Regions from separate parts of the Pseudoalteromonas sp. Angola-7 genome, predicted to be linked through region 2. Evidence: predicted binding sites of a transcription regulator. Region 2 holds the regulator's gene; each other region holds the start of a gene.
The links. The regulator sigma-54, encoded in region 2, starts transcription at its own class of promoters, with help from an activator protein. The targets are predictions, from matches to a motif close to GTTGGCACGNNNNTNGNNT.
Positions count from the first base shown of each region.

Region 1: the regulator sigma-54 is predicted to act here: its motif matches at 2,730-2,748, upstream of PSH50_RS18700 (YggN family protein).
Region 3: the regulator sigma-54 is predicted to act here: its motif matches at 2,138-2,156, upstream of PSH50_RS13120 (BON domain-containing protein).
Region 4: the regulator sigma-54 is predicted to act here: its motif matches at 2,026-2,044, upstream of PSH50_RS05015 (FlgO family outer membrane protein).

Region 1 covers NZ_JAQREL010000018.1:21,900-26,380, forward strand. Annotated here, with positions in the region: gene PSH50_RS18690 (DMT family transporter) at 1-291, opposite strand, end outside; gene PSH50_RS18695 (PLP-dependent aminotransferase family protein) at 397-1,839, shown strand; gene PSH50_RS18700 (YggN family protein) at 1,898-2,692, opposite strand; gene PSH50_RS18705 (PA3496 family putative envelope integrity protein) at 3,074-3,259, shown strand; gene PSH50_RS18710 (glutathione peroxidase) at 3,372-3,863, opposite strand; gene PSH50_RS18715 (AzlD domain-containing protein) at 4,247-4,481, opposite strand, start outside.
Region 2 covers NZ_JAQREL010000003.1:420,020-424,500, forward strand. Annotated here, with positions in the region: gene lptC (LPS export ABC transporter periplasmic protein LptC) at 1-437, shown strand, start outside; gene lptA (lipopolysaccharide transport periplasmic protein LptA) at 427-975, shown strand; gene lptB (LPS export ABC transporter ATP-binding protein) at 972-1,697, shown strand; gene PSH50_RS06800 (RNA polymerase factor sigma-54) at 1,767-3,266, shown strand; gene hpf (ribosome hibernation promoting factor) at 3,294-3,581, shown strand; gene PSH50_RS06810 (PTS sugar transporter subunit IIA) at 3,586-4,038, shown strand; gene rapZ (RNase adapter RapZ) at 4,058-4,481, shown strand, end outside.
Region 3 covers NZ_JAQREL010000009.1:67,497-71,977, forward strand. Annotated here, with positions in the region: gene PSH50_RS13105 (sce7726 family protein) at 1-788, opposite strand, end outside; tRNA gene PSH50_RS13110 (tRNA-Ile) at 966-1,042, opposite strand; gene PSH50_RS13115 (YqaE/Pmp3 family membrane protein) at 1,312-1,470, opposite strand; gene PSH50_RS13120 (BON domain-containing protein) at 1,536-2,102, opposite strand; gene PSH50_RS13125 (LiaF domain-containing protein) at 2,420-3,076, shown strand; gene PSH50_RS13130 (VOC family protein) at 3,145-3,561, opposite strand; gene PSH50_RS13135 (hypothetical protein) at 3,633-3,809, opposite strand; gene suhB (inositol-1-monophosphatase) at 3,932-4,481, shown strand, end outside.
Region 4 covers NZ_JAQREL010000003.1:7,970-12,450, reverse strand. Annotated here, with positions in the region: gene galU (UTP--glucose-1-phosphate uridylyltransferase GalU) at 1-49, shown strand, start outside; gene PSH50_RS05025 (SPOR domain-containing protein) at 430-1,128, shown strand; gene PSH50_RS05020 (SPOR domain-containing protein) at 1,340-1,918, shown strand; gene PSH50_RS05015 (FlgO family outer membrane protein) at 2,078-2,671, shown strand; gene PSH50_RS05010 (FlgO family outer membrane protein) at 2,685-3,377, shown strand; gene PSH50_RS05005 (FlgO family outer membrane protein) at 3,386-4,063, shown strand; tRNA gene PSH50_RS05000 (tRNA-Arg) at 4,172-4,246, shown strand.

The DNA.
Region 1 (4,481 bases), on a different contig from region 2:
AAATGCAATAGAGGCCATTGCCGATGAGAGGTAGTTTTGTGCCCAATACAAAAGCAAATAATTTAAGCCAAAGTTAGAAATGGCCAATAAAGCAAAAAAGCCATGATCGACTAACGAAAATCGCATATTAGGCTTTTTGTAGGCCACAAATAGCCACATACATGCAGCTGCTATGGCAAAGCGATAAAACAAAGAAAGCTCCACAGCAATATCGCCTAGCTGAAACGAAATCGCGAGCCACGTAGAGCCCCAAATTAACACTGTTGTGAGATATAGCGCTGCGCTTTTCATGGCAGACCTCTAAAAAACCGATTGAGTGGTTATTTTAGAGTCTATCTGTATACTTACCATATACAGAAAAGTATAAATGTAACCTATACAGATTTGAGGCGAGATATGCAGCCAGCTGCCAATAAACAAAAAGCCGAGTTTTTATATCAACAAGTTATTGAGCTAATTAAAGACATGCAAGCACAAAAGGTGTTGCTACCTGGAGAAAAGCTTCCTTCGCTTCGTAAAATGGCTAGTAACTTAAATATTAGCATTCCGACGGTTAAGCAAGCGTATCAAGCGTTAGAAGATCAAGGGTTAGTAGAGGCACGTGCAAAATCGGGCTACTTTTTAACGGTGCTTAATACGGTTTACAGCTTGCCAAAGCGTGTAAAACTAAGCCGCGAGCCTGTCACTGTAAATAAACAAGCGTTAATAGAGCAGGTATACAGCGCTATTCATCAACCTAATGTAATTGCCTTTGGTATTGCCAATCCCGTTGCTGCCGCGCCTACCGATAAAGCTTTAGCCCGCACCATGCGCCGGGTTATGATAATTGCTGGGGCGAGTGTTATTAATTATGGCCCTATTGATGGTTTTGCTGCGCTTAAAAAGCAATTAGTGCATAGATACTTAGGCTTTGGTATTGGTGTAAATATAGATGAACTGGTGATCACCAATGGCGCGCAAGAGGCGCTGGCTATCGCACTTAAGTGTGTTACTAAGCCCGGCGATGTGGTTGCAATTGAAACCCCCTGTTATCACGGCATTATTGAACTAATAGAGAGCTTAGGTTTAAAGGCGCTTGAAATTCCGCTATGCCCCGACAATGGTATTTGGCTTAACGACTTAGCTCAAGCGCTTGAGCAACATGATATAAAAGCATGCTTGTTTTCGACCGCCATAAATAACCCGGTTGGCAGCTTTATGAGCGATGAAAGCCGTAAGCAAATGGTGGACTTAATAGAGTCACATAATGTTGTTCTTATAGAAGATGATGTGTACGGTGATCTGCACTTTACTGCCAAGCGTGGCACGCCCGCTTTAGCGTATTCAAAAAAGGGGCTTGTGATCAGCTGCGCCTCGTTTTCAAAAACGGCTGCACCAAGTTATCGAGTAGGTTGGTTAATAGCAGGCAAGTTTGCTGGACAAGCGCGCCGGCATAAGCGTGCATTAAGTTGCTCTGCCTCACTTATAAATCAGTGGACGCTTTCTGAGTTTATAGCCAGTGGTGAGTATGACCGTAATTTAAAAGTACTTAGGCAGCGCTTACGTAATAACAAAGAACGCATGCGGTGGTGCTTATTAAACGCGATGCCTAAAAATACGCGTATTAGTGACCCTAAAGGTGGGTGTGTTATTTGGCTTGATTTAGGCCAAGGGGTAGACAGTCAAAAGTTATTTTTACTGGCGCTAGAAGCTGGTATTAGCATAACCCCCGGACTTATTTTTTCAGCAAGTAATAAGTATAAAAGCTGTATTAGGCTAAGTTACGGGGTGCAGTGGAGCGAAAAAATAGAGCAGGCTATTACCACGTTAGGTGCGCTGGCTCACACGCTAAAAGAATAAAAAAGCAGCACCTAATATACAAGTGCTGCTAAAGGGATGTTAAATACGGTGCGGTGTATTAATTTTGTTTAATGGTAAATAACTCGTAGCCTTTCAGCTGGGGTAACTGCGCTACTAATTGCTCTTCTTGCTGTGCTATGTTGGCAAAGCTGTCGCATAAAGAGTTGGCACGCTTTTCAAGCGCACTGGCATGCAGCTCTACTTTTTCTTCTATTTGCGCGCCCATATTTTCCATGCGTTGCTCAAATGCATCCATATCTCCACCCGAACCAAGCAGCTCAGAGCCTAAAGCAACTAAAATACTGCCCATTGATTGCATAACGGCAGACTCAACCACGGTTTCTATTTGCTCCTCAAATTGGTGTTCAAAGTTTTCACCAAATTGATTAAAGCTTTGTTGGCCCATTACAAACGTACCTTGTTGATAAAAGGTGTTTTCTACTTCAAGTCTTATATCGTCCATCAGGCCAGATAAGTCATCAAGGCCATCAATATTAAATGCGTTAGCTACTTCCTCTAGTGCTACACCGGCTATTTTTACTCCGTCTAGGGCAATATTAGCGACCTCAGGTAGCTGCGTACGTAAGTTGTCAGAATACTGGGTAAGCGCTTGGCGTTGCTCGCTGTTAATGGATATTTGTTCGCCATTTATAGTTAAGTTGCCATTGCTGTTAAAGCGCATGAATTGATTAGATGCGGTAAAAATTTCTAATTCGCTAGGTTTAATGCGTACATCGTTTTTAAACTCTACATTACACTGCTCATTGCTAAACGAAATGCCCGCATTGTTATCGTTATGTGCCATTGCAGCGGGTGTACAAATTAAAGCGCTTACTAATAGTAAATTTTTCATGTTTATTCTCTAATAATTGTTGATGACAGCTAAGTACTAACAAGTTTGGTGCCATTATTTATTTTTATTTTAAAACAGTAGGTTATGAAATTTGTGTGTTTTTAATGATTTTTAATTTTGATAAATAAACTACTTTTTAGTCAAAAACACTAAAAATAAATAAATGATAAATTTTATTTGTCGAAACGATAAAAAACTCTCACTTTCCACTTTCTTAATTTAGCGCTATTTATTCACAATATTGACATGAAGGCTATTTACGATAGTCACGTGGCTTTATTTTGGTGCTAATTTGTTCGTATTTTAGCGCTAAACATTTTTTTAATTTACCAAGTGCAGGAATAAACCTGAGTTGGTCTCAAACACTTTATGGAGTGGGTTGTGGGTAAGACATTTAGTTACGATGCGCTAGATGATGATTTTGTTGAAGACGAGTACGAAATGGTCGGGCGTAATCAGCATGACAAAAAAAAGCAAAAGGTGAAAAAGAAGTTGGAAGATTACCTTGAGCAAAAACGTTTGCGTAAAAACCTAGGTGAAGACGACTTAAACGATTACATAGACTAAATTGTGCTAGTTAAAATAATGCGCCTTTTTTATTAGGGTTTGAATGTGCGTTTACGCATGTTTAAAGGCTAAACATTGGCAATAAAGAGGCTTTATGCCTCTTTATTACTTATTATGTACTTAATTTAGCGAGTGCTTGTTGAATAGTGGTTTCTAGCTTTTCTGGTTTTGTAAAAGGCGCATAGCGCTTGATAGGTGTGCCATCGGACGCTATCAAAAACTTGGTGAAGTTCCACTTTATTTTGCGTGTTAAAAAGCCGGGTAAGGCCGATTTTAAATACCTAAATACAGGGTGGGCGTGACGACCGTTTACATCCACTTTAGCGGCCATTAAAAAGCTTACCCCGTAATTGATTAAACAACCTTGTTGTATTTGCGTTGCGTCGCCTGGCTCTTGCTGACCAAATTGATTACATGGAAAACCAATAATAACCAATCCGCTTTTCGCGTACTCACTATGAAGAGTTTGTAGCGACTCGTACTGCTTAGTAAAGCCACACTCACTTGCGGTATTAACAATAAGCACAACCTTGCCTTCAAAGTCGCTAAAGTTAATTGTTTTACCGTCTAGCGCAGTAGCCGTTAATTGATGAAATTCATGCATGATGGGTGCTTTTTTATTGTTGTTAGCTACATTCTACCCGCTGTAGCGCGTTACTAAAAGTATAAAATTTAGGCGTGTTAATACCGCGCTTAACTATGGGCTAATGGGTTGGCTGTTATTTAGGGCGTGTTGAACTTTGCGGATTGAAATTTGTTCAACCTAGGGGCGATCAAATCGCGGCGCGAGGTTTGTAACCTAGTGGGCTAAGTAAAAACCGAGCAACAGAGTTTATCGCCCCTAGGCAGAACCCAAAGGGCAGCGCATGTTTGGCATTTATGCTACGTTATCGCCTATTTATGGGGAATAACCACACTTCACAGGCTCTGCCTTGCCTAAAAACCAAACATACTGCTGCAAATTCAAACGCCAAAGGTCAACACGCCCTAGTTTAAAATTAAAAATAACCCCATACTGGCAAGCGTTGTGTAATAAATATTATGTGTTTTATAGGCAACAATAATAGCAACGATAGCTGCACTTAAATAAGGGTTGTGCCAGTTAAGGTTGAGCCCGTCTTCATTTATAAAAATAATAGGTACCCAAATAGCGGTTAGTACAGCGGGTGCGCTAAAGCTTAAAAACTGCTGCATTTTAGGGCCCACTTTAAAACCAAGGCGA
Region 2 (4,481 bases):
AGCCCGATTACACCGCTATAGAGCTTAAGCAAACAGCCTATGACGAGCAAGGCAAAATAAGCCATAAAGTCACCGCGGCTAAAATGGAGCTATACCAACAGCTTGGTTTTACATTTTTTGAAAAACCTATTTTCACCTTGTATAACGAAAAACAAACATGGCGAATAAATGCAGACGAAGCAACGCTTTACGAAGATAAACAACTTATTTTAGAAGGCAATGTGGTTGCTAAAAATTTAGTTGATAATGCCATGATAGATAACATCAATGCCGATAACATCGAAGTCGACATTAAAGCGCTAACAATGCGCTCTGAGCAGCCAGTGGTTGTCACTGGGCCTAATTTAAAAATTGTCGGTAAAGGCCTTGAAGCCGATTTAAAAACCGAAGTAATAAAACTAATTAACCATACGCGAACAATATATTATGACCAATAAACTCACTAAAATACTTATTATCCCATCGCTAATGCTTGCATTTAGCGCCTCTGCTGCTGAGCCTGCTGCTCAACCGCCAGCAAATCAAATTTCTATTAGTGCAGACCGTCAAGAAGGCCAACTTAAAGAAAACGTAGGTATTTTTGAAAAGAACGTCGAAATTGTGCATGGTAATCGCAAAATTACAGCCGACCGACTCGAAGTACATAAACGTGAAGACTTAGGGGATAACAAACAACTCCTTATTGCCACTGGCAGCCCAGCCTACTTCGAAGAAAAGCAAGACGATGGGACCGTAATGAGTGCCAGTGCAAACGAAGTACGTTACGACGTAGCAAAGCGCTTTTTAACACTTGTTGGCGATGCTGAAGTCGCACAAGCCGGTCAAAAAATTAATGCTAAAAGTATTACCTACGATATGCAGCAGCAGCTTATTAGCGCAGAAAAAGACGAAAACTCTACGGATCGTGTCCACACAATTTTAGTGCCTGTTGAAGCAAAAATTAAAGAAAAAACAGGTAACGAAGGTCAACCATGAGCACCTTAAAAGCAGAACTATTAGCAAAAAGCTATAAAGGCCGCCAAGTTGTAAAAAATGTAGGCCTTGAGGTAGAAGCCGGCAGCATTGTTGGCTTATTGGGCCCTAATGGCGCAGGTAAAACCACCACCTTTTACATGATTGTAGGGTTAGTACCTAGCGACAAAGGTAAAATTTCTATTGATGATAACGACATTACGTTATTGCCTATGCACAGCCGCGCACGCTTAGGCATTGGCTATTTGCCGCAAGAGTCATCAATATTTAGAAAGCTGACAGTTTATCAAAACTTAATGGCTATTTTAGAAACGCGTAAAGAGCTCAATAAAGCCGCACGTGAAGAAACGCTTAACAACTTACTTGATGAATTTAGTATCCAGCATATTCGCGATAGCCAAGGTATGGCGCTTTCTGGTGGTGAACGCCGCCGTGTAGAAATTGCCAGAGCACTGGCAGCAAACCCTAAATTTATTTTATTGGATGAGCCTTTTGCTGGTGTTGATCCGATTTCAGTGTTAGATATAAAGAAAATAATAGAACATCTTAAAAACCGTGGCATTGGCGTATTAATTACCGATCACAATGTAAGAGAAACCCTTGATGTTTGTGAAAAAGCCTACATTGTTTCTCATGGGGAGCTAATTGCATCTGGCACCCCAGAACACGTATTAAATGACAAAACTGTACGCGATGTTTATTTAGGCGAGCAATTTAGGCTGTAACATTTAAGCCACACCTACAAGCATCTGCTAATATTAATTATAACAACACAAAAGGATTGTTAGAGATACATGAGGCAATCATTACAGCTGCGCATGGGCCAGCAACTTACAATGACTCCACAATTGCAACAAGCGATTCGCTTGCTGCAGCTCAGTACATTGGATCTCCAGCAAGAAATACAAGAAGCACTTGATAGCAACCCGCTATTAGAAGTAGAAGAGCAAGATTACACGGAAGAGTCGGCTGGAAAAAATGAACAAAAAGCAGATACGGATGATGTAACCGTAAGCGCATCGGCTGACGATACAACCAGCGAGTACGAGCAAGACAGTGGCGAAGCTTTAAATAAAGACACCGTTAGCGATGATATGGCAATGGATGTAACTTGGGATGAGTACATGAGCGCAGCCCCTGCTGCATCCTCAGGCCCAATGCCGGAAGATGAGTCTATTTATCAAGGTGCCTCTACTGAAACGCTACATGAGTATCTAATGTGGCAGCTTCAGCTTACTCCCTTTAGCCCCACTGACGAAGCCATTGCTATTGCCATTGTAGAAGCTGTAGATGACTCGGGTATTTTAACGCTAAGTTGCGAAGAGATTTTAGAGAGCTTTAACCAAGAAAACGATGACGAAGTTGAAGTTGAACTTGATGAAATAGAAGCCGTTTTAAAGCGTATTCAGTTATTTGACCCTGTAGGTATAGCCGCGCGCAGTTTACAAGAGTGCTTGTGTATTCAGCTAAACCAGTTTGATAAAGACACCCCTTTTATAGAACAAACTAAAATGATCTTAACCGATCACATTGATCTATTAGCGGCACGCGACTATCGTACATTAATGAAAAAGACTAAGCTTAAAGAAGACGAGCTTAAAGAGGTCATGACCCTAATACATACCCTCAACCCAAAACCTGCAGATACAATAGTAAGGGAAGAGTCGGAGTATGTAATACCGGATGTGTCGGTTAAAAAAATAAAAGGCCGCTGGGTGGTAGAGCTAAACCCAGATAGCATGCCAAAAATACGCGTAAATAGTCAGTACGCGGCTATGTCACGTACCGTAAAATCAAGTGGTGATAGCCAATTTATTCGCTCTCACTTACAAGAAGCTAAATGGTTTATAAAAAGCCTTGAAAGCAGAAACGACACGCTGCTCAAAGTAACAAACTGTATTGTAAAACAGCAACAGGCATTTTTTGAACATGGCCCCGAAGCCATGAAGCCAATGGTTTTAAACGATGTTGCTGAAATGGTAGAAATGCATGAATCGACAATTTCGCGTGTTACCACGCAAAAATATATGCATACGCCACGTGGTATTTTTGAGCTTAAGTATTTTTTCTCAAGCCACGTAAGCACTGAAAACGGCGGAGAGTGTTCATCAACCGCAATACGTGCCCTAATTAAAAAGCTAATTGCCGCGGAAAACTCAGCTAAACCATTGAGTGATAGTAAAATTGCGGATATATTGGCAGAGCAAGGAATTAAAGTAGCTAGACGCACAATAGCAAAATACCGTGAATCGCTAGCTATTCCACCGTCAAATCAGAGAAAGAGTTTGATATAAGACGTAAAAAACAAAGAGGAAATGCTTATGCAACTAAACCTAACTGGTCGTCACGTAGAAGTAACTGATTCACTTAGAGACTATGTAAATAATAAATTTGCAAAGCTAGAAAGGCACTCAGATCATATTAGCAATGTGCATGTCATTCTCGATGTAGAAAAACTCAACCAAAAAGCAGAAGCGACTATTCATGTAAGTGGCGCAGATTTATTTGCCTCAACAGAGCACCAAGATATGTATGCCGCTATAGACTCGTTGATTGACAAGCTCGATCGTCAAGTCATAAAACATAAAGAGAAGCTTGCTAGACACTAATATTATGAAATTAAGTACATTAGTATGCCAGGACTGCAGCAAAGCTGCGGTCCTTTTTAGTAGTAAAAAAAGAATTTTAGAGTTTATCAGTGAGCTAGCTCATGAAAAGCTCCCCTACTTACCACAACAAGATATTCTTAATGCGCTGGCAAGCAGAGAAAAGCTAGGCAGTACTGGTATTGGCCGAGGTATCGCCATTCCTCATGGCAGAATGGGTGGCGTAGAAGAGCCGCTGGCTTTAGTACTTGTTAGCGACACCCCTGTTAACTTTGATGCTATTGATAACTGCCCTGTTGATATTTTTGTTGCACTCATCGTACCAGATGGCGATAACCAACAGCACCTAAAGACTCTGGCAACCATAGCTGATAAACTGAGCAACAAAGAATTTTGTAAACAGCTGCGTAGTGCTAAAACCGATGCAGAGCTGTATCAAGTAATTGTTGATCAATCGTAGTAAATACTAAGGGCTATAAATGGAGTTAATTATCATAAGCGGCCGTTCTGGTTCAGGTAAGTCGGTTGCTTTACGCGTGGTTGAAGATTTAGGCTATTATTGCGTAGATAATATTCCGGTCAACTTACTGCCCTCTTTAGTGCGAAGTGTTTCAGATAACTATGACAAAATAGCCGTTAGTATAGATGTTCGTAATATCCCCAAAGAACAAGACGAATTTAACGATATTCTCGAGTACCTTCCTGACTTTGCTAAACCCACACTGTTTTATTTAGATAGTGATGATCAAACACTGATCAAACGTTTTTCAGAAACACGCAGATTACACCCTTTATCCATCGATTCGCTGCCGCTTGATTTAGCAATAAAAAAAGAAAAAGAGCTGCTTGATGTACTCGTAACGCGCGCTGACTTTATGCTTGATACTACCGATTTAAGTGTGC
Region 3 (4,481 bases), on a different contig from region 2:
TTAGGAAAATCCTTAAAAGTGCTTTTTTCTAAATCTGAGTATTCCCTAGCTCTAATTTGTTTCAGATATTCCTTATGAAGAGTGTTTATATCAAGTTTTGCAAATAGCTCGATACAATCTTGTTTTCTTTTTGATGGGCTCAGTGCAGGGCTATAATCAAAGTTATTGCTAATAATCTGCATATACTCAGGCACTCTTAAACAATTTAATATTGTTTCTGAACAAAAAGTTTCTATGTTTGTAGATGCTTCTCTTAACATTTTTAGGCTATATCTATCTGTTAATTCATAAAGCCCAGTAGTACCGTCTATAACCTTTAGAGCCTTCTCTACATCAACACTTGGTACAACAAGATAAACCCTTTCAAAAGCTTTTTTATAAGTTTTCAACTGAGAGTCTAATCTTTGAAAAGAGTCAAACTCAGTTTTAATTTCATATGCTGTTGAAGTACCATTAAAAATAGCAACATCCGCAATAGTATTATTAACCTTGAACTCTGTGACATAGAGTGAATTTGAGAGCTTATGCCTCCCTCTTACTATTTTTTCTGCGATAGCATTTTTATATATATATTCATTTGGGTAATGCTGTCTCAATAAGTGAAATGCCCGCTCAAAAAATGCAGGTAGGTTCTGATAATCGAGGCGAATCACATTGGCTTCTAACTCAGAAACTATCTTTTCAAGCGTATGACTCTCACCAAACTTGGCAAGCTCCACTAGGATGCTTTTATTAAAGACCTTGCTCATAAGTTGAAAGTCGTATTTGGTCAGTTCGATATTTTTCATAACCAGTTAAGTAAAAAACATTCCATTTAATTTACCCATAAACAGAGTAACCCATGAATTCAAAATATACATGTAATTATTGCATCATTTTAGGTTCATTAATATTATAAAAAGTAGCACAGAGGTAGCACAGGGTAATTTCTGTTAGTAGGTGTTTACTTAGGAAGCTTGTAAAAATGGTGGCCCCTCCCAGACTCGAACTGGGGACCTAACGATTATGAGTCGTGTGCTCTAACCAACTGAGCTAAGGGGCCAACTTTGTATAACTACGAGGTAGTTAATTTTTGAAGCGTTTAGCCACTGAGCGACTAAAGCGGGTTGCAGTATAAAAAGTTTTTTAAGGCTTGTCACTAGCAAAAACCTTTATTTTAACAATCAGTAAGCTGACTGCTTAAATAGTAATCTTTTTGCATGCGAATAGGCAGGAAATAACAGAAAAATAAACACAGAAGTATGCAAGCCGCTTTTTTACAATTTTAATAACTATAAAAAAGTGGCCGGCTCACATTGAACACACCACACATTATTTTTTAGCAATAATGTAGATAGCGTGAATTAAACCAGGGAAGTAACCCAGTAAAGTTAGTAAAATATTTAGCCAAAAGTGCATACCTAAACCAACTTGTAAAAATACACCCAGTGGCGGTAATAAAATCGACAGTATTATACGAATGATATCCATGATATAACTCCTTTAAAAATGACAAGCAAAAAGCCCAGCTAAGCTGGGCTTTTTAGTATAGTGTATTATTCAGCAACAATAGTTAGTTCATCTACTACGTCACGAACATCTTCAGCATTTTTAGCAATTTTTACTGCTAACTGCTTTTCAGCTTCTGTTTCAACAGAACCTTTAAGTTTTACTATACCGTTGTCGGTATCAACGTCGATATCTGTACCGTCAACTTCTGAGTCAAATAAGAAACGTGTAGTAATTACTGTGGTGATTTTAGCGTCAGTTAAGTCGTTATCGTCATCATCCATAGTGTCACGATCTTTGTCGTCCATATCCATGTTTTTCACAACAGTTAGGTTGTTTTCTACATCAGATACGCCATCTAGGCTAATTACAAGTTCTTCAGCTAGCTCTTTATCAAGGTCGCTGTTTACTTTACCTGTAAGTACTACCTTGCCATTTTTTACATCAGTGTTAATGTCAAAGTTGTTTAGATTAGTGTTCATAAGAAGCACTGTTTCTGCCTTACCATCAATCCAAGCATCTTTACTTTCATTTTCCCAAGTGCCCGCTTGAGCACCCATAGCTGTAGTACCTAGAACTAAAGCCGCAATCATAGATTTGTTGAATGTTTTCATAATCTTTCTCCTTTTGATTAAAGACACTTTTATGTATGCGAGCTTTAGGCCAACTTTATTAACACTTTAAATTCATAAAGTTAGCTATTTTATTGGGTATAAATAAAAATACCTCCGAGTAAACATTTACAGGCTATTAGGTAAAACTTTCTTAAGTGGTGAAAATAACGATTATATTGCTGTTTTGGTTAATCTATCGTTAATATAATAAATTAAGCGGAGTTATTAAAACAATAAGCCATTGATATATAAATAGTTAAGTTTTGGTACACCACTTGCTATGTACAGTGGTAACTCATATAAAAAGGATTATTCCCATGTCTGTAAAAATTGAAGACCGCCCAATAGAGCAAGTTCGCGAACAAGTAATAGACCAACTTATTTATAACTACAGCCATGGCGTTATTTCAGCTGAAGCCTTTGAAAGGCGCTTAGACAGTGCAATGGAAGCAACCGATAATACTGCGTTACTTAATTTAGTAGAGGATTTAACCCTTACTACAGATACCCAGTACAGTGCTCAAAAGCAAACGCAATTTGCCCCTAACTACAGCGCCCAACAAGCGGATGAAGAAAACTTAACACTGCGAAGCATTTTAGGCTCAAGCGAGCGTAGCGGCCAATGGGTGGTGCCTAAAGATATTTATATTCAAAACTATATGGGGTCGATTGTTTTAGATTTTACTGATGCTATTTTTGCCCACCAACATGTTACCGTGCATGTAAATTGTATTTTTGGCAGCGAAGAAATTTACGTACCAGAGCACGTTAATGTAGTTTCTAAAATGTTTTGTATATTAGGTAGTTTTGAAAACAAAACGGTGTCGCTTAATAAGCGCCAAGGCCCCACAATTAACCTAGAAGGTAAAACAGTTTTAGGTTCGGTGGAGGTAAAAGTTAAACGCACCATTAAAGAAAAATTTGTGAGTTTTGCTAATGATTTAAAGGCCCAGCTTGGGGTGAGTAATAAATAATACGGGTAAAAACAAATGGGTAGAAAAGCCATATTATGCGCTTTTCTACACCGTTATTTATGCCTATTTTATAAGTCGTTATTACGCTCGCTTGGAATGTCACTCATATACTGCACAAACTCAACCTCGAACCCTGCTGGGTCTAAGTAATATACGTTTTTTCTAAATGGGTTTTCTGCGCCCTCTTTATCAATGCTAAATCCGGCGTGTTTTAAGCGCTGTATAACAGCGTCTAGGTTGTTTGTAACGTAGGCAAAATGAGCCAGCCCGACTTGATGCCCTGCCAAATCTCTGTTTTTATGCTCGCCATTATCGCTTATAGCAATGTAGTGATTATCGTCGCCAAAATGTACCCAGCGCTTAGGTTTGCCATACCAGGTGTTATGCCCTTCACTTCTAATTGACCAATAAGGAAAAGCTGCTTGGTAAAATTTAAGCATGGCATTTATATCGTTTACTACTAAATGTACGTGTTCTAATTTCATTATTATTTACCCTAGTTGATTGCTTAAACACAAGATAAAACCTCAAGCTAACTTTAGGTAAAGCACTTTTTTTACTTTTTAGTATTATTGGCGTGTACTGCCCTTTTAAGATTAATTTTTACATCAATACGTTGGCTAGCAGGACGCGAAAGCTTTGCATCATGGCTGTGATTAAGTTGCCCTTTGGTTGAACAAATTTCAATCCATACACGCCAACATGCCTTAGATACGAATAAATTTACATGCATTTCAAGGCCGTACAAAAAACGCACAAAAGTATTTAGGGTTTATTGTTTACTTTATGGCAAAAGTCGCTAAAATACGCCGGCTTAAATATATAAACGTTCTTTTACAACCCAAAGGTAATACCATGCATCCAATGTTAAACATTGCGGTTCGCGCTGCGCGCAACGCAGGCAAAATTTTACTTCGCGCAAGTGAAGATTTATCAAAAGTTGAAATTCAACAAAAAGGCACTAACGACTTAGTGACTAACATTGATAAAGAAGCCGAAGCCGTAATTCGTGATACAATTTTAAAATCTTACCCTGATCACTGCATTGTTGGTGAAGAACTAGGTGAGCACAAAGGTAAAGATGCAGATTACCAATGGATTGTTGACCCGCTTGATGGCACAACTAACTTCATCAAGGGTATCCCTCATTTCGCGGTTTCTATCGCACTTAAAGTAAAAGGTCGTTTAGACCAAGCTGTAATTTACGATCCAGTTCGTGGCGAGCTTTTCACTGCATCTCGTGGTCAAGGCGCACAGCTAAACAGCAAGCGTTTACGCGTTACTAAAACCGTAGAATTAGCTGGTTCAATTCTAGCAACAGGCTTCCCTTTCAAACAAAAACACCACTTAGATGCATACACAGACGCGTTTAAAGCATTGTTTACACAAACTGCTGATATTCGTC
Region 4 (4,481 bases), 410 kb from region 2:
CGACGAGTTTGCAGATGATTTAAAAACATTTATTAAATCGTTAATTTAGTTTTTATTAAATTACCCACCAAGGCGCCTGTTTAGGCGCCTTTTTTAGTGCTAAATTATTAATACCAAAATAGGTAAGGCTTTACTTAATTTTAACGCCGCCAGTAATAAAGATGGTCTACGCTTAATTATGTTCTGAATTTGACTTGCGTTATATAGCAACATAACGTAATTTATATTGTAAAGTTTATGTTAATTGGCATCAAAGTTGTATTAAAAGCCAAACTCACGGAAGGGTCATGTTAATTTTATCTAAGCAGGTAAATTAGCGTGCGGGAGCAAAAATCGCTCATTGTTTAAATTGCTAAGTTAAACGCTTTCTTGTGAGAATGTTTAACTGAAATGTAAGTGCACAGGCACTGCTTTCAGGATAACGGGTACATGCTTAAATTAAAAAAATACTATAAACACTTTTTTGTATGCCTTTTTACGCTTACGTTTGGCACGGCGTGCTCTATTACGCCTACCGCTAAACCTGCTGTTGATAATGAAATACCTAACACCACGCCCGATTACGTATCGATAACTGCACTAGAGCTTGCGCAATTAAAAGATGCCGCAATGCAATGGCAGCAAGCACGCGCCGGTATAGAGCGTATTTTAAAGCTTGAAAAAGAAATTACTTACCTGGTTAATCATATAGATATAATAAACTCTAAAGCTATTGCACAATCTAATGCAAGCCCTGCCTACAGCAGCCGTTACACTCGCACGCCTTCGCGTACAACCAGTAATAAGCCACGTCGTCAGCAAACTTACAAAGCTGCTAACAATAACCAAAAGCAAACTATAAAGCTTAATACCCCTAAACATGTATTTGCATTACAAGTTGCCTCGGTTGATTCTAAGCAGGATGTAGCCAAGGCTTGGCAAGAACTAAATACCAAAGCAGCGCCACTATTTAGAGATAAAATATTAACCAACGTAGAAACCGCAAAAATAAATGATAAAACCTTTTATCGCTTAAAGCTTGGCTCCTATAAAAACCTTAAAAATGCCAAAGCCGACTGTGAAGTATTTAAAATGTATAAGCTCGACTGCATTGTAAGTAACTACACCGATAAGCCAATTAAACTTTAATAGTGATACTAACCCGCAATAATAAATAATCATTTTATGGGGCTAATCGTGTTGCGTTCTGCGTTAATAAATCTCGTTTAGAACAACTAAATAGCGAATTTTTTTGTCTAGCTATCAATACGTTTTACTATCCTCAAAATAGATTACTTAATTAAGCTAATTGGTATAAAAGCGCAATAGGCCGTAGCACGCGTGACTTGCTAAGCGATGATTGGCTGTTAAAATAGCGCCCACTCTTACCCATATTAACAACATACTTATGCTGCACTACAAGGATTTTTTAGCCACATTAGTTTTAGGCTTTGCATTAGCAAGCAGTGCTCACGCACTCGCAACGGCCCAAAAGCAGGCGGTGCTCATTAAAAAAGATGACTTAGCCGTACTAAAAGAGTCAGCGCAGCAGTGGCAACAAACCAAGCCTCAACTAGAAAGACTGTTAAAGCTAGAAAGTGAATTACAGCGCACAGTAGATAAATTAAAACAACTTAACGCGCAGCCAAAACTGCAGCAAACTAACCACTTAGCTGTTGTAAATACAAATGCGCTGTTTGCTGTGCAAGTGGGGGCATATAAAAATAAAGCGGTACTTGAAGCGGCTATAAAGCAATTTCAATCGGCCTCAAATAAGCTTGAAGTAAATACCGAGCAAGTACTGATTGACCAGCACATCTTTTATAGATTAAAGCTTGGTGCGTTTAAAACAAAAGAAGCAGCAAACGATGCATGTAAGTTATTAATAAACAATAATACTTGCTTTGTAACCTACTACGTCAAAACGCCTCAAAGTTAATTAACCTGAACTCTGGTTAAGAGCCTTACTAGCATATTGAACTATCTTGATACTTAAATTTATTATCTCTGGCTAGAGATAGGTTTATTATCCAGAGTTTAGGTTAATTAGGCATAATAATTGCTTTATCCTCGGTATGTTTTGAAGAGGACGGCAACTATGCGCCTTTTACTGCCTTTAGTATTGTTAAATTTAACTGCTTGCAACTTGGTTCCGCCCCCAGAGCCGAGTGTGCCTACTGACGCGCCAAAAGCAGCAATGGCCCCCTATACCGTTAACGAGTATGTAGCAAATCTAGCCTCGCAGCTTAACCATGTAAATGGTGCTTTAAATGCCAATGCGCGCATTGGTGTGAGTAGCTTTTTTTATGCGGATGCTTTAGATACTAAGCTAGTAGCAGGGCAGGCCTCGGGTTTGAGCTTACAAATTCAAGAAAGCTTATTAACGCAATTTACCCAGCTTGGCTATCATACCGTTGAGTACCGCCTTGGCAATAACCTTATATTAGCGCAAAACGCAGACAGCATATTAAGCCGCGACTTAAGTAAATTACGCAATCGCCAAAATATTGACTTAGTCATCACCGGCACTGTAACGCGCCAACAGCATGCTTACATAGTTAATGCACGACTCGTTAATATTGAAAACAAGCAAGTACTGTCGGCAGGCAGCACAGAGATCCCTATAAATGTAATGTGGGGAAACGAAAAAATTCAGCAGCGTGACGGCTCTTTGTACCGCAGCGAATATTAATCAGGAGCACACCATGAGAAACCTATTAATTACCCTATGTTTGCCATTAGGCTTTGGCTGTTCGCAAATGTTAAATTCGCTACATTCAGAGCCGGAGCAAGTTGAGCAAGACAATGCAGCCCAGCTTGTTTCAGAGCAACGTGCGGTAAAAGCACCTGCACCAAATGAAGCGTTATTTCAGTCTAATTTAAACAAGCAAAGTAACTACACCAAAAGTGCCCCCGCAAAACGCAAAAATATAAACCATTATGTGCGCGGTATAATGCAAGACATGGTCGAAAACCTGCAATACGTAAACGACAAAACGCCACTTGCCGTTTCTAGCTTTGTATTTTTAGATGATGACTACAGCGATGGAAGCCTGTTAGGTAACCAAATAGCCGAAAGCTTCATGCACGAGCTGCATAGTTTTGGAGTACCGGTTATCGATTTTAAAACCACCGATTATATGCGAGTAACCCCCGCAGGCGACTTTGTATTTAGCCGCGACTACCTAGAGCTAAACCAAGATCAAAACTTTAATTACGTATTAGCAGGAACACTTGTGAGCCACCAAGGTGGCGTACTGGTAAATGCACGAATAGTGGGCATTAAAAGTAAAGCGGTAGTGGGCAGTGCGCAAGGGTTTATTCCTCAATCAGTGGTTGATGCGCTAAACAGTAGCTATCGCACCGACGGAATTATGCTTAAACAAGCAAGCGAGTGAGGTTGACCATGTTTTACAAACTATCTGCTATAGCGGGGCTAACGGCAACGTTAGCATTAACTGGCTGTTCAATAACGCAAAATAATGAGCATAACGAAAGCATAAACACGCGCTCAGATTACACCGTGGTAACGCAAAGTAGCCAACTAAAGCCTATGTATGCCAACCAATCTGTGCAGCAGCAAAGTGAGTACGACACAGCAAGGCAGTTTACACCGCTTAAACACCACAAAACGCTGGCAAACTATGTAGAGCAAATGGCGCTGGATTTAGTCGATACGCTTGAAGCCGAAGCGCCCGATAACAACAGCATCAACATAGCGGTTACCACCATTGTAGATTTAGACGCATCGCTTAATAAAAGTAATCAGTTGGGTAATCAATTAGCAGAGACGTTTATTCATCAGCTGCAAAAATTTGGCTACGGCGTGGTAGATTTTAAAACCATGGACAACATTGATGTATCAAACAGAGGCGACTTCGTGTTATCGCGCGATATAGAAAAGCTAAGCGAAAGCAGCATGGCTAACTATGTATTAGCAGGTACGTTAATTTACCGCCCAAATGGCGTAGCAGTAAACACCCGCGTTATAAATGTTCACAGCAAACATATTGTAGCAAGCAGCCGTAAACTCATACCGCTGTACGTGTTAAACAAAGAAGATATATATTTATCAAGCAATTAAGTTAATTTTAGCTTGATATGAAAAACAAAATGCCGTTATAATTTTTGTAAGCTGTAAGCTGTAAGCTGTAAGCTGTAAGCTGTAAGCTGTAAGCTGTAAGCTCTATGCGGCCTCTTAGTTAAATGGATATAACGGCCCCCTCCTAAGGGGCAGTTGCAGGTTCGATTCCTGTAGGGGCTACCAATTCATGTTTTCCATAGTAATTCATATTAGTTCATATTGACTCGTACCAAGTCAACTTCCCTTCTTATCTCTTGTATTTAAAGGTTTTGATAGTATCTCCTGAACGAACTTAAACGTTCATGATGGCTTTCTATATTCCATATCTTTAGTTACACTCATAGTTACACCGAATCGTTTTGTCGATTTTGATGTAACTAAAACCGCTGTAATTCAGTTAAGCGGATGAAAATTAAAG